One region of the Pseudonocardia phyllosphaerae genome, then DNA from elsewhere that is predicted to be linked to it. Evidence: predicted binding sites of a transcription regulator. Region 1 holds the regulator's gene; the other holds the start of a gene.
The links. The regulator LexA, encoded in region 1, represses DNA repair genes until DNA is damaged. The targets are predictions, from matches to a motif close to CGAACACGTGTTCG.
Positions count from the first base shown of each region.

Region 2: the regulator LexA is predicted to act here: its motif matches at 2,074-2,087, upstream of ACLE50_RS02695 (BldC family transcriptional regulator).

Region 1 covers NZ_JBKGXS010000014.1:61,616-67,436, reverse strand. The annotation lists gene ACLE50_RS21870 (vitamin B12-dependent ribonucleotide reductase) at 1-521, opposite strand, end outside; gene nrdR (transcriptional regulator NrdR) at 669-1,157, opposite strand; gene ACLE50_RS21860 (hypothetical protein) at 1,556-2,206, opposite strand; gene lexA (transcriptional repressor LexA) at 2,634-3,386, shown strand; gene ACLE50_RS21850 (SdiA-regulated/phytase-like domain-containing protein) at 3,395-4,453, opposite strand; gene hflX (GTPase HflX) at 4,555-5,821, opposite strand, start outside.
Region 2 covers NZ_JBKGXS010000001.1:570,309-576,129, reverse strand. The annotation lists gene ACLE50_RS02710 (hypothetical protein) at 1-485, shown strand, start outside; gene ACLE50_RS02705 (1,4-dihydroxy-2-naphthoate polyprenyltransferase) at 580-1,452, shown strand; gene ACLE50_RS02700 (DUF4229 domain-containing protein) at 1,405-1,821, opposite strand; gene ACLE50_RS02695 (BldC family transcriptional regulator) at 2,206-2,418, shown strand; gene ACLE50_RS02690 (hypothetical protein) at 2,560-2,799, shown strand; gene ACLE50_RS02685 (nucleotide-binding protein) at 2,821-5,046, opposite strand; gene ccsB (c-type cytochrome biogenesis protein CcsB) at 5,090-5,821, opposite strand, start outside.

The sequences.
Region 1 (5,821 bases):
ATGAAGCAGGCGCTGACCTGCTGCGGGCTGGCGGTGCCGACGTTGAACCACACCGGCGAGTTGAAGCTGAACACCTGGTGCAGCAGCATCCAGGTGAGCTCATGGTCGAAGATCTCGGCGTCGGCCTCGGTGGCGAAGTAGCCGTGCTCGATACCGGCTCGGCGGTAGGTGCCGACGACCCGGTCGATCAGCTGACGCAGGCTCGACTCGCGGGTTGCGCTGCCCACGGCGCCGCGGAAGTACTTGCTGGTGACGATGTTGGTGGCGTTCACCGACCAGGACGACGGGAACTCCACGCCGCGCTGCTCGAAGTTGACCGTCCCGTCGCGCCAGTTCGTCATGACGACGTCGCGGCGCTCCCACTCCACCTCGTCGTAGGGGTGGACGCCCTCGGTGGTGAAGACGCGCTGCACGGGCAGGCCGCGGCGCTTGGCGCCGGCCTTGCCCCGGTTGCGCGCGGTCTTCGCCGGCGCGTCCGCGCCGTCCGCTCCGGTGGTCGGGCCCCCGACGGTCTCGGTCATGAACTTCCTCCGCACATCCGACATGTCGTGTTGTGTCCGCGCGCTGGGGTGCGCGGACGACGGGCGGCGACGTGCGCCACCCGCTCCCCCGTCCTGCTCGTGTGACCTCGCCCGCGGGTGCGTCACGCACGGCGGGCGGGGCCACGGTCAGCCGTCGGGTGGGCCGGCCTCGTCGTCGGCTGCTTCCCCGGCAGCCGCCGAACGCAGGTCGGCGATCTCCTTCTCGAAGTCCTCGATGGACGAGAACGACCGGTAGACGCTCGCGAACCTCAGGTAGGCGACCTCGTCGAGCTCCCGCAGCGGGCCCAGGATCGCCAGGCCGACCTCGTGGCTGGGGATCTCGGCCGCACCGTTGGCGCGCACCGCCTCCTCGACCTTGTGCGCGAGCTGCTGCAGGTCGTCCTCGTCGACCGGCCTGCCCTGGCACGCGCGCCGCACCCCGCCGACGACCTTGTGCCGGCTGAAGGGTTCGGTCACCCCGCTGCGCTTGACGACGGCGAGCACGGCCTCCTCGACCGTGGTGAACCGCCGCTGGCAGGAGGTGCAGGACCGGCGACGGCGGGTGCAGGTCCCGTCCTCGGTGGTCCGCGAGTCGATGACGCGGGAGTCCGGGCAGCGGCAGAACGGGCACTTCACAGCGCGCGCACCCCTTTCCCCGACGGCGACCGGTCACCGGTCTGTTGCGTGGTCCACTCCCCATCTCTGGGCGAACGACACCACTGTAACCCCCACATGTAGGGGCCACCATCGCCGGGCAACCCCACATCACGGCTTCGCCCGATCGTGCGGAGCAGCCTCGCACACCGTGTCCGAGGCCCGGCCGGGCCCGGTCGATCATGGACACGTGCATATCCGCTGATCAGACCGGGAGGCCCCGCCGGACCGACCGCCGGACGTCCGCGTCCGGTCGCGCCGGGCGGCGTCCCCCGTCGGGGACATGCGGCACGACCGCGCCGGGCGGCACCGGCGTGTCGCGGCCCCGCGCGCCGCCTGCGAGAGGCCCGGGCACGGCCCCGGCAGCGGCCCGCAGCGCCTCAGCGACCGTCGAGCACGCTCGCCGCGGGCGCACCCGGCACGTCGTGCGCCGCGGCGGTGTTCCAGCCGTGCGCGGAGTCGCCGAGCAGGCCGAGCACGACGACAGCCGTGGCCGAGGCCAGCGCGGTCGCCACCCCGACCAGGACCCGCTCACCGCGGCCGGCCGCCCGCCGCGACACCGGACGCAGGCGCGGCCGCGCCACACAGGCCCGCCCGGCCGGTCGCACCGCACGCAGCACCGGTGGCCCCACCGGCACCGCCGGGACGGCCACGCCCGCCGAGCCATCGGCACGCGACGCGTGCAGCGCACGGCCCGCGGGGTGCCGGTCCGAACCGAGCGGACGCCGGGGCGGCACCGGACGCAGCGGGGTGACAACCGCACCCCGCCCCTGCGACGCCCCCTCGGGGACCTGCGACGCAGGCACACCCGGCGCCGGCCCGGCGGTCCGCGGCACGCCCCACGGCGCCGCGACGGGCGCGTCCGGGCAGCTCACCGAGCGCAGCCCGGTGGACGCCCGCTGCGCGGCGAGGCCACGGCCCGCACGGCCGGCGGCCCCGCCGCACGGCCGCACCCGTGCTCGTGTGCGCCGACCGGCGACCCGCTCCGCGGACCGGCCACCGGCCCACCGACTCACCTCGAGCTCCGGCATGTCTCCTCCTGCTGGTCTCCGGCCGCCGCCCGGGGACGGGCGGCCGTGTCGCCGTCGGTCGCCCGGCCGGGCGTCGACGTGGGCCCGGCCGGCGACCCTTCCCCGGGGTCGTCGAACGAGCGTGCGAGCTGTGTAGCAGCGCCCACCGACAGGAATGACGTCTCCGCTGGTGGGAGCACCCGCGGACCCGATCGGAACCTCCGGTCTCCGCGGGCGGCACCCCGGCCGGGACCCCGCGTACGGAACCCCCGGCCGGAGTGGCCACATGATCGATCGAACCGGTGTTCGATCGAACGCTCGTGCGATGTTGTACCACCGGAGCCGGTACCGTGGCACGACACGCCGGTACACCGTTCGAACGAATGTTTGGCGCTCGGGCCGTTTACCGCTAGTGTTCGAGGCGGTACACCTGAGGAGGCGAAGTTCCATGGCAGGCGACGAGGCAGGCGGGTCCCGCGGCGGGCCCGCCGGGGCCGTGTCCGCAGAGGCCCGGGGGGCCGTGTCGGCGGAGGTCCGGCAGCTCCACGACCCGGACCTCGCGAAGCTGACCCCGCGGCAGCGGAAGGTCCTGAAGGTCATCCGCGAGTGGGTCGAGCGCTACGGCTACCCGCCGAGCGTCCGCGAGATCGGCGACGCGGTGGGACTGACCTCCACGTCGTCGGTGCACCACCAGCTGCGGACCCTGGAGCGCAAGGGCTTCCTGCGGCGCGACCCGAACCGCACGCGTGCGGTCGACGTGCGCAGCCCCGACACCGGCTCCGCAGACGGCTCGGCAGACACCGAGGCGTCGCGGTCCGAGCACCCTGCGCCGGCGTTCGTCCCGCTCATCGGTGACATCGCGGCCGGCGGGCCGATCCTGGCCGAGCAGGCCGTGCAGGACGTGTTCCCACTCCCCCGCGAGATCGTCGGCGAGGGCACCCTCTTCCTGCTCAACGTCAAGGGCGACTCGATGGTGAACGCCGCCATCACCGACGGCGACTGGGTGGTCGTCCGGCAGCAGCCCGTGGCCGAGCAGGGCGAGGTCGTCGCGGCGATGATCGACGGCGAGGCGACGGTGAAGACGTTCCGCCGCAAGGACGGTCACATCTGGCTGATGCCGGCGAACGACGCCTACGAGCCCATCCCGGGCGACGACGCGTCGATCCTCGGACGGGTCGTGGCGGTCCTGCGCCGGCTCTGAGCCCCCGGTCAGCGGGGCGGGCGGGTACGGCGCGTCCGGAACCACGTCTGCGCCAGCATGGCGGCGATCCCGGCCAGCGCCACCGCCGTGACGGCCGCGACCCCGGTCGTGGCCGCGGACCAGCCGGAGACGGCGACGTCCGGTGCGGCAGGCGGCTGGGCGAGCACCGGTGCGCCCGGTCCGGTCGCCACGGCCACCGCCCCGGGCACCGTCCGGATCGCCGCGTGCTCGAGCCCGCGCTCCTCGCCGCCCGAGTGCAGCGTCCCGCGAGCATCCAGGGCGAGCGCCTCCCCCTGCGGCTCGTCGGGCAGTGGCACCGGCGTCGGCGCCCCACGCAGCGCCGTGACCAGCGCGTCCGCCGTCGCCGGCCCCTCGGCAGGCAGCCGGAACAGCCACGCGTCGGTGTAGGTCCGCAGCCCGACCACCCGGCCGGACGCACCCCGCGGTGACAGCGCGCCACCGGTGACCGTACGGCTGCCCGCGACGCCGAGCGGACCGCCACCGGTCTCCGACCAGGGCAGCACGACCTCCGCGGCGCGGACCAGCGGCACCGGCGCGCTCCCGGCGCGACCGGATGCGGTCAGCGGACCCGCCGTCCGGTACACCCCCGCGGCGCCGGTGGTCTTGTCGACGATCAGCGGTACGCCGTCGTCGGAGACCACCAGGGCCTCGGCGTCGCGCGGGCCGTCCGGGTAACGCAGGTCGTAGACCCGCGGAGGGCCGGAGACCGGCAGCCCGACCAGCCGCACCGTGGCACGGCGGACGGCGTTGTCGCCGGTGTCGGCGAGCCAGAGCGTGCCGTCCGGCCCGAGCGCGAGGTCCTCCACGTCGGTCACCGGGACCGGCACGGTCCGCTCACCGGTGACCGCGCAGCTGCGCGGGTCGACCGAGAACACCCGGGCCGTACCCCCGCCGTCGACGATCGCGCGGTACCCCTGGGTACCGGACGGGTCCACGACCAGGCCGGACAGCTCGTCGAGCCGGGAGTCGTCGACGGTGCAGCCGGGTTGCGGCGCGGCCGCCGCACCGGTGCCCACCGCGGCCGGCAGCACCATCGGGGCCGGCACGGCCGCCGCCGGTACGACAGCGGCCGGCAGAGGCCCGAACACCGCGACCGCCACCACCGACGCGGCGAGTGCGGCCGGCACCGCGGGGCGGGGCCGGAGGCTCAGCGCCCGGCCGCCGTCGCGGGAAGGTCGGGGTCGGCAGGGGCAACGGGCCCGGCGGCATCGGCCGTACGCGCGGAGCCGGTGGTGTCGCCGGAGAGCTCCGCCGGGGCGGAACCCGCCACCGCGTACGGCAGGACCGCGGTCCCCAGCTCCGGGCCGACGCGGGCACGCAGCCGGGTGCCGTCGCCGACGTAGTCCTCGGCGAGGACCTCGCCCTCCTGGTGCAGCCGTGCCACCAGCGCACCCTCGGTGTAGGGCAGCAGCAGGTCGACCTCGTACTCCGGGCGCGGCAGCTCGTCGGCGATCCGCTCGCGCAGCTTCTCGACGCCGGCGCCGCTGTGCGCGGAGACGAACACCGCGCCGGTCTGGGCGTGCCGCAGCCGGGCCAGCGCGAGATCCCCGGCGGCGTCGGTCTTGTTGATCACGAGGAGCTCCGGGGGCATCGTCTCGCCGGACTCCTCCCCGATCTCGACGAGCACCTTCCGGACCGCGGCGATCTGCTCGTCGGGCAGCGGGTCCGAGCCGTCGACGACGTGCACGAGCAGGTCCGCCTGGGCGGCCTCCTCCAGCGTCGACCGGAACGCCTCGACGAGCTGGTGCGGCAGGTGCCGCACGAACCCGACGGTGTCGGTGAGGGTGTAGGCGCGGCCGTCCTCGGTCTCGGCCTTGCGCGTGGTCGGGTCCAGGGTCGCGAACAGCGCGTCCTGGACGAGGACACCGGCGTCGGTGAGCCGGTTGAGCAGGCTGGACTTGCCGGAGTTGGTGTAGCCGACGATCGCCACGGACGGCACGTCGTAGCGCCTGCGGTTGCCGCGCTGGGTGTCGCGGACCTGGCGCATCGCCCCGATCTCGCGGCGCAGCTTGCTCATCCGCGCGCGGATCCGGCGGCGGTCCAGCTCGATCTTCGTCTCACCGGGGCCACGGCCACCGATACCGACACCGCCCGCGGCGCGGCCACCCACCTGCCGGGACAGCGTCTCGCCCCAGCCACGCAGCCGCGGCAACAGGTAGGACAGCTGGGCCAGCTCGACCTGGGCCTTGCCGTCCCGGGAGCGGGCGTGCTGGGCGAAGATGTCGAGGATCAGCGCGGTCCGGTCGATGACCTTGACCTTGAGCCGCTCCTCCAGCTGGCGGAGCTGGCCGGGCGAGAGCTCGCCGTCGCAGATCACGGTGTCGGCGCCGGTGGCCTGCACGGTGCCGCGCAGCTCCTCGACCTTGCCCGAGCCGATGAACGTCGCCGGATCCGGCGAGGTCCGGCGCTGCACG
Region 2 (5,821 bases), on a different contig from region 1:
CGCTGGGGCTGAAGAACAACTCCCAGGTCCAGGTCGACTACCTCTGGACGGGGAGCCGGCGGCTGTCGGCGATTCGCGCCGAGGGCTCGCCGGACGTGCCGATCCTGTCCGCACCGAGGACCGGGGCATCGGTCGTCGGGATGGCGGCGGACTCCGCGGACGTGCCGCTGGAGTGCGTGCAGGGCACCGGGGCGCAGCGCTACGTACAGATCGGCGACAAGCAGTACGTCCGGGCCTCCGCGGTCCGCGAGCTGCCCGCCGACCTGCCGGCCTGCGGTGCGGCCGCCCCGGCCCCGGCGACTTCCGCCACTCCGGCCCCGGCGGCTTCCGCCACTCCGGCTCCGGCACCGGCTCCGGCGACGGCTGCTCCGGCACCCGCGACGAGCCCCGCGCAGTCCCCCGCGAACACCCCCGCCGGCGAGCAGCAGGCGGCCCCGCGGATCCAGCCGGGTTCGGCGCAGCGCGCCCAGTCCAGCGCCTCCTGACCACCCATTTCGCCCCCGAGCCGGGCACACGTCGTCGCACCTGGTGCGGCGGCGTGTGCCCGGACACACCGCCCCGCGAGCTAGATTCGAGGGCGTGGCCACCCTGGCGGAGTGGGTCGAGGGGGCGCGTCCGCGCACCCTCCCCACCGCGATCTCACCCGTACTCGTCGGAACCGGCGCCGCGATCGGCGCCGGCGTCGTCGCCCCCGGAGCCGCACTGCTCGCGCTCGTCGTCGCGGTCGCGCTGGTGATCGGCGTCAACTTCGCGAACGACTACTCCGACGGCATCCGCGGCACCGACGACGACCGCGTCGGGCCGCAGCGACTGGTCGGCTCCCGCGCCGCGTCGCCGTCGCTGGTGAAGTACGCCGCGTTCGGCTGCTTCGGGGTCGCCGCCGTCGCCGGGCTCGTACTGACGGCACTGTCCGGGCAGTGGTGGCTGATCGCCGTCGGCGCGGTCTGCATCGTCGGTGCCTGGTACTACACCGGCGGCGCACGCCCCTACGGCTACGCCGGCCTCGGCGAGGTCGCGGTGTTCGTGTTCTTCGGCCCCGTCGCCGTACTCGGCACGATGCTCACCCAGGCCGGGACGGTCGATGCCGAGGCGGTCGCCGGCGCGGTCGGCGTCGGGCTCCTGTGCTGCGCCGTGCTCGTCGCGAACAACCTGCGCGACATCCCCGGCGACCGCGTCGTCGGGAAGCGGACCCTGGCCGTACGGCTGGGCGAGCGCGGCACCCGCACGCTCTACCTGCTGCTCGCGGCGGTGCCGTTCGTGCTGGCGGTGGGGGCCTCGTTCGACCGGATCGGGGCGCTGCTGGCCCTGCTCGCGATCCCGGTGGCAGTCCGTCCGGTGCGGACCGTGCTCGGCGGCGCGGAGGGCCCGGCACTGATCCCGGTCCTGCGCGACACCGGCCTGCTGCTACTGGCCTGGTCGGTGCTCACCGGCGTCGGTCTCGCCCTCGGCTGAGGCGGGCGCGGAACCTTCACCCGAGGAGCCGGCCGCACCATCGGGCGACGTGCCGGCCGATGGCTCGGCGTCGCCACGCAGCTGGGCCCGCAGCGACGCCCGCTCGGCCGAGCGCCGGGCCGTGGCCTGTGCGACGGCCGTCTCCATCCGCGCCCGCAGGCCGCGGAAGAGCACCATCGACAGCGGCAACGCGACGACGAGCGCGACGAGCAGCGCGACCAGCGCCGGCACCCCGGCGAGCACCAGGACGAGCGCGATGACCGCGACCAGCGCGACCCGGGCCAGGGTGTAGAGCGCGACCGCTGCGGCGAGCCCGGGCTCACGCGAGCGGGCACGGGCCGCAGCCTGCGGCGGGGTCGGAGCGGACATGCCACCAGGGTACGGACCGGTGCGCGCGGGCCGTCCGGACCGGCGGCCCGTCACCCAGGAGCCTTTACCTTCGGACGGGACACGCGGCCGCGGGCCGCACCCCGGAGCACTGCGACGTTGCTACGGTCGGAGCAGGCCACCCGGCGTACGGTCGAAGATCTGCAGGTCGGCGCCGCGAGATCGCCCCGATGCCTCCCCGGTTGTCCGGTTCGGCCAGCTCGCCGGTTTTGCCCTTTAAGAACCCTTTACCTCCGGACAACCGTTCGAGTACCTGGGGTCTGTGGTGTCACGATGGCCCGGAACGCGGAGCGATGCACCGCCCCGCGCGACAACCGCTCCGCGCGGCACCGGCACCACCGCGCTGCACTTCCTGGAGGACCACCAATGGCAGCTCCGACGCAGGCCCCCGAGCGACTGCTGACCCCGGGCGAGGTGGCCACGCTGTTCCGGGTCGACCCGAAGACCGTCACCCGCTGGGCGTCGGCCGGCCGGATCGGCTCCATCCGCACCCCGGGCGGGCACCGCCGGTTCCGCGAGTCCGAGGTCCGCGGCCTGCTCGCCGACCTGACCAGCGAGGCCTCCCCCGAGATGCGCTGAGCCCACCCTCGGTACCGCTCTCGCGGCGTCGTCGTACGGCGCCGCACCGACGGCCCGTCACCGCCACGATCGTGCGGGACGGGCCGTTCGTCACCCGCCCGACGGGTGACCTTCGCTAGTCTGGGCCGCGGAGGTGGCCTGATGTTGTTCTTGATCTTGCTGGTGGGTGCCGCCGTCGTCGCCGTACTGCTGGTTCGCACGCTGCGGACCGAGCAGATGTCCTCGGAGGCCTCCTCGTACCGCCCGGACCTCCCGTGGCCCACCTCGGGTCAGCGCGCCGAGCGCCCCCGCGCCACCGGCCCGGACGACGACCCGGAGTTCCTGCGCGAGCTCGGCGAGCGGGTCCGCAACCAGGACGAGCCGCCGGAGCCGCGCGGCTGACACCCGGCCCGGCGGGTCTCCTCAGACCGGGAACCCGTCCGCCACCGACGCGGCCAGCTCCAGCAGCGCGGCACGGGTCGGCTCTTCGAGGCTGTCGAGGTCGATCTCCGCCCCCTCCTCCAGGTGCGGGTCGAACGGCACCCGCACGACCGCCCGGCAGCGCCCGGCGAAGTGCTCCGCGACGCGGTCCAGGTCGACCCCGCCGCCGGCTCGCCGGAACACCGAGTTGATGACGACGACGGCGTTGCGCACCAGCGCCGTGTAGCCGTGCGCGTCCAGCCAGTCCAGCGTCGCCGACGCGCTGCGCGCCCCGTCGATCGAGCCCGACGAGACGATCACGATCTGGTCGGCCAGCCCCAGCACCCCGTACATCGCGGAGTGCATCAGGCCGGTGCCGCAGTCGGTGAGCACCAGGCTGTAGAAGTGTTCGAGCAGGTCGAGGGCCTGCCGGTAGTCCTCCTCGCTGAACGCCTCTGACACGGCCGGGTCCTGCTCGCTGGCCAGCACCTCGAGCCTGGACGCGCCCTGCGAGGTGTAGGCGCGGACGTCGGTGTAGCGGCGGACCTGCGGAGCGTCGCGCAGCAGGTGACGCACGGTCGCCGTGGTCTCCAGCGGGATCTTCTGGCTCAGCGTGCCACGGTCGGGGTTCGCGTCGACCGCGACGACCCGGTCACCCCGGTGCGCGGCGAACGTCGCGCCCAGGGTGGCGGTGACGGTCGTCTTCCCGACGCCACCCTTGAGGCTCAGCATCGCGATCTTGTACGACGTCGGCAGCGGCCGCTTGACCCGCGTCTCCAGCTCCCGCAGGTGCAGCTCGGCGGGACTCTCGCCCGGGTTCCACAGACCGCGGGTGAGCACGTAGACGAACCGGCGCCAGCCGCTCTGCGGGACGCGGCGGGCGTTGTGCGGGTGCCGGGACCGTGCGAGGTCCAGGCCGTGGGCGTGCGGGTCGTCGCCGCGGCGGTGCTGGGCGGATCGGGGTTCCGGGGCCTCCGGCGGCGTCGTGCGGCGCGGGCGCGGCGCCGGAGGTGTACGCGGGGTGCCGTCGGTGTTCCAGCCGGAACGACGGGTGCGCGGAGACTGCTCCGGTGCCTGGTCCGCGGCCTCCGGGGCAGGGGCGTCGGGCCCCGCGGGGTCACCGGTCCCGCGTGCTGCCGCTCCCGCGGCGACCGCGCCACCACCGGCTGCGGCGCCCAGGGTCGTCGCCGCACCCGCGGACACGCCGCCGGCGCCCAGGGCCTGGTCGTGCCCGGCGGAATCCTGCCTCGACGAGTCGTCCCGGGCCGGGTCGTACGGGGCGGGGTCGTACGGGGCGGGACCGTGCCCGGAGGTGTCCTGCGGCACGGCGCCGTTCACCGGTCCGCCCTGCTCCGGGGTGTGCCCGTCCGCCGGAGTGTGCGAGTCCGACGGGGTGTCCTGCTGCGGGGCGCCGTTCTGTGCGCGCGGGCGCCCGTTGCGGGGCGGACCGGCCCAGGCCGGGGCGTCCTCCGGGGCCGGACCGGCCTCGGGGCGCCGCCAGAGGACGCCGGTGTCGTCGTCGGGGACGGAGGTGTTCCACCACGGCTCCGCGGAGCCGCCGGGGTGGTAGAGGCCGGTGTCGTCCGGCCCGACGTCCCCCGTGCCGGCGCGGGACGGCTTCTCACCCGGGCCCGCAGCGCGCGGCGCCGGCGGCTCGGCGACCCGGGCACCCGGGCCGTTCTCGTGGCCGGCACCGTTCTCACGGCCGGCACTGTTCTCACGGCCGGCACCGTTCTCGCGGCGGGAGCCGTTCTCGTGGCCGGGGCCGTGCTCACGGCTCTGCTCACGACCCTGATCGTGGCTCTGCCCGGAACCGGCGGGGTCCGTGGCTGCCGCGTCCGGGGACTGCTGCACCGCCGAGAGGTCGATGCCGCGCGGCGGCGTGCAGGGGTCGATCTCGTCGACCAGCTCGTCGTCGACCTCGGGGACCTCGCTGCCCCACTCGTCACCCCACGCCGATCCCGACGGCGGGGTGGCGGTGCCGATCCCGGCCCGCCCGGGTGCGGGGGCCGCGGCCGCCCGCTCCGCCGCGGACGGCGGCCGGGTGCCGCTGCCCTCCGGCGTCGCCCCGGAGCCGGTGGACGCGGTGGACGCGGCCGGTCCGTCGGTGTCCTGGCCCCTGCGGCGGCGCCCTGAGGACCGTCCGGACGCGTCCGCCGCACCCCAGCGCTCACGCACGTAGCGGCCGACCGATCCGTCGGGCTGCTCGCCGGTCCCGTTGTCGCTCACGTGCTACGACGTTAGCCGGGCTCGTCGCACTGGTCGAGACGAGTCACAGACCCGCGTAGGAGTGCATCCCCGAGACGACCATGTTGATGAAGAACAGGTTGAACACGATCGTGACGAACGCGGCGATGTTGATCCACGCCGCGCGCGAGGTCCGCCAGCCCGAGGTGGCGCGTGCGTGCAGGTAGGCGGCGTAGAGCACCCACGCGACGAACGCGACCGTCTCCTTGGGGTCCCAGCTCCAGAACGAGTTCCAGGCCGCCTCGGCCCACACGGCACCGGTGATGATCCCGAACGTGTAGAGCGGGAACGCGAACACCGTCACCCGGTACGCCAACCGGTCGAGCGACTCCGCCGAGGGCAGCTTCGCCGCGAACGAGGCCGGCTTCCCGTTGCGGGCGAGCATGAACAGCACGCTCGCGACCCCCGGGATGAGCAGCAGACCGGACCCGATGGTGATCGTGGTCACGTGAATGGTGATCCAGTAGGACTGCAGCGCGGGCAGCACCGGCGCGGCCTGCAGGTACAGCACGGTCCCGGTGAGGAACATCAGCAGCACGACCGGGGTCAGCACGAACACCCCGGCCGGGCGCAGCGACGGGTGCTTGCGCACCAGCACCAGCCAGCCGACGACGGCCATCAGCGACAGCGCCGAGCAGAACTCGTACATGTTGCCCAGCGGCCACCGGTACGCGGCGAGGCCGCGGAACACGATCGAGCCGAGGTGCAGCAGCGCGGCCAGGACCATCAGCGAGACGCCGATCCGGCCGTAGCGGTC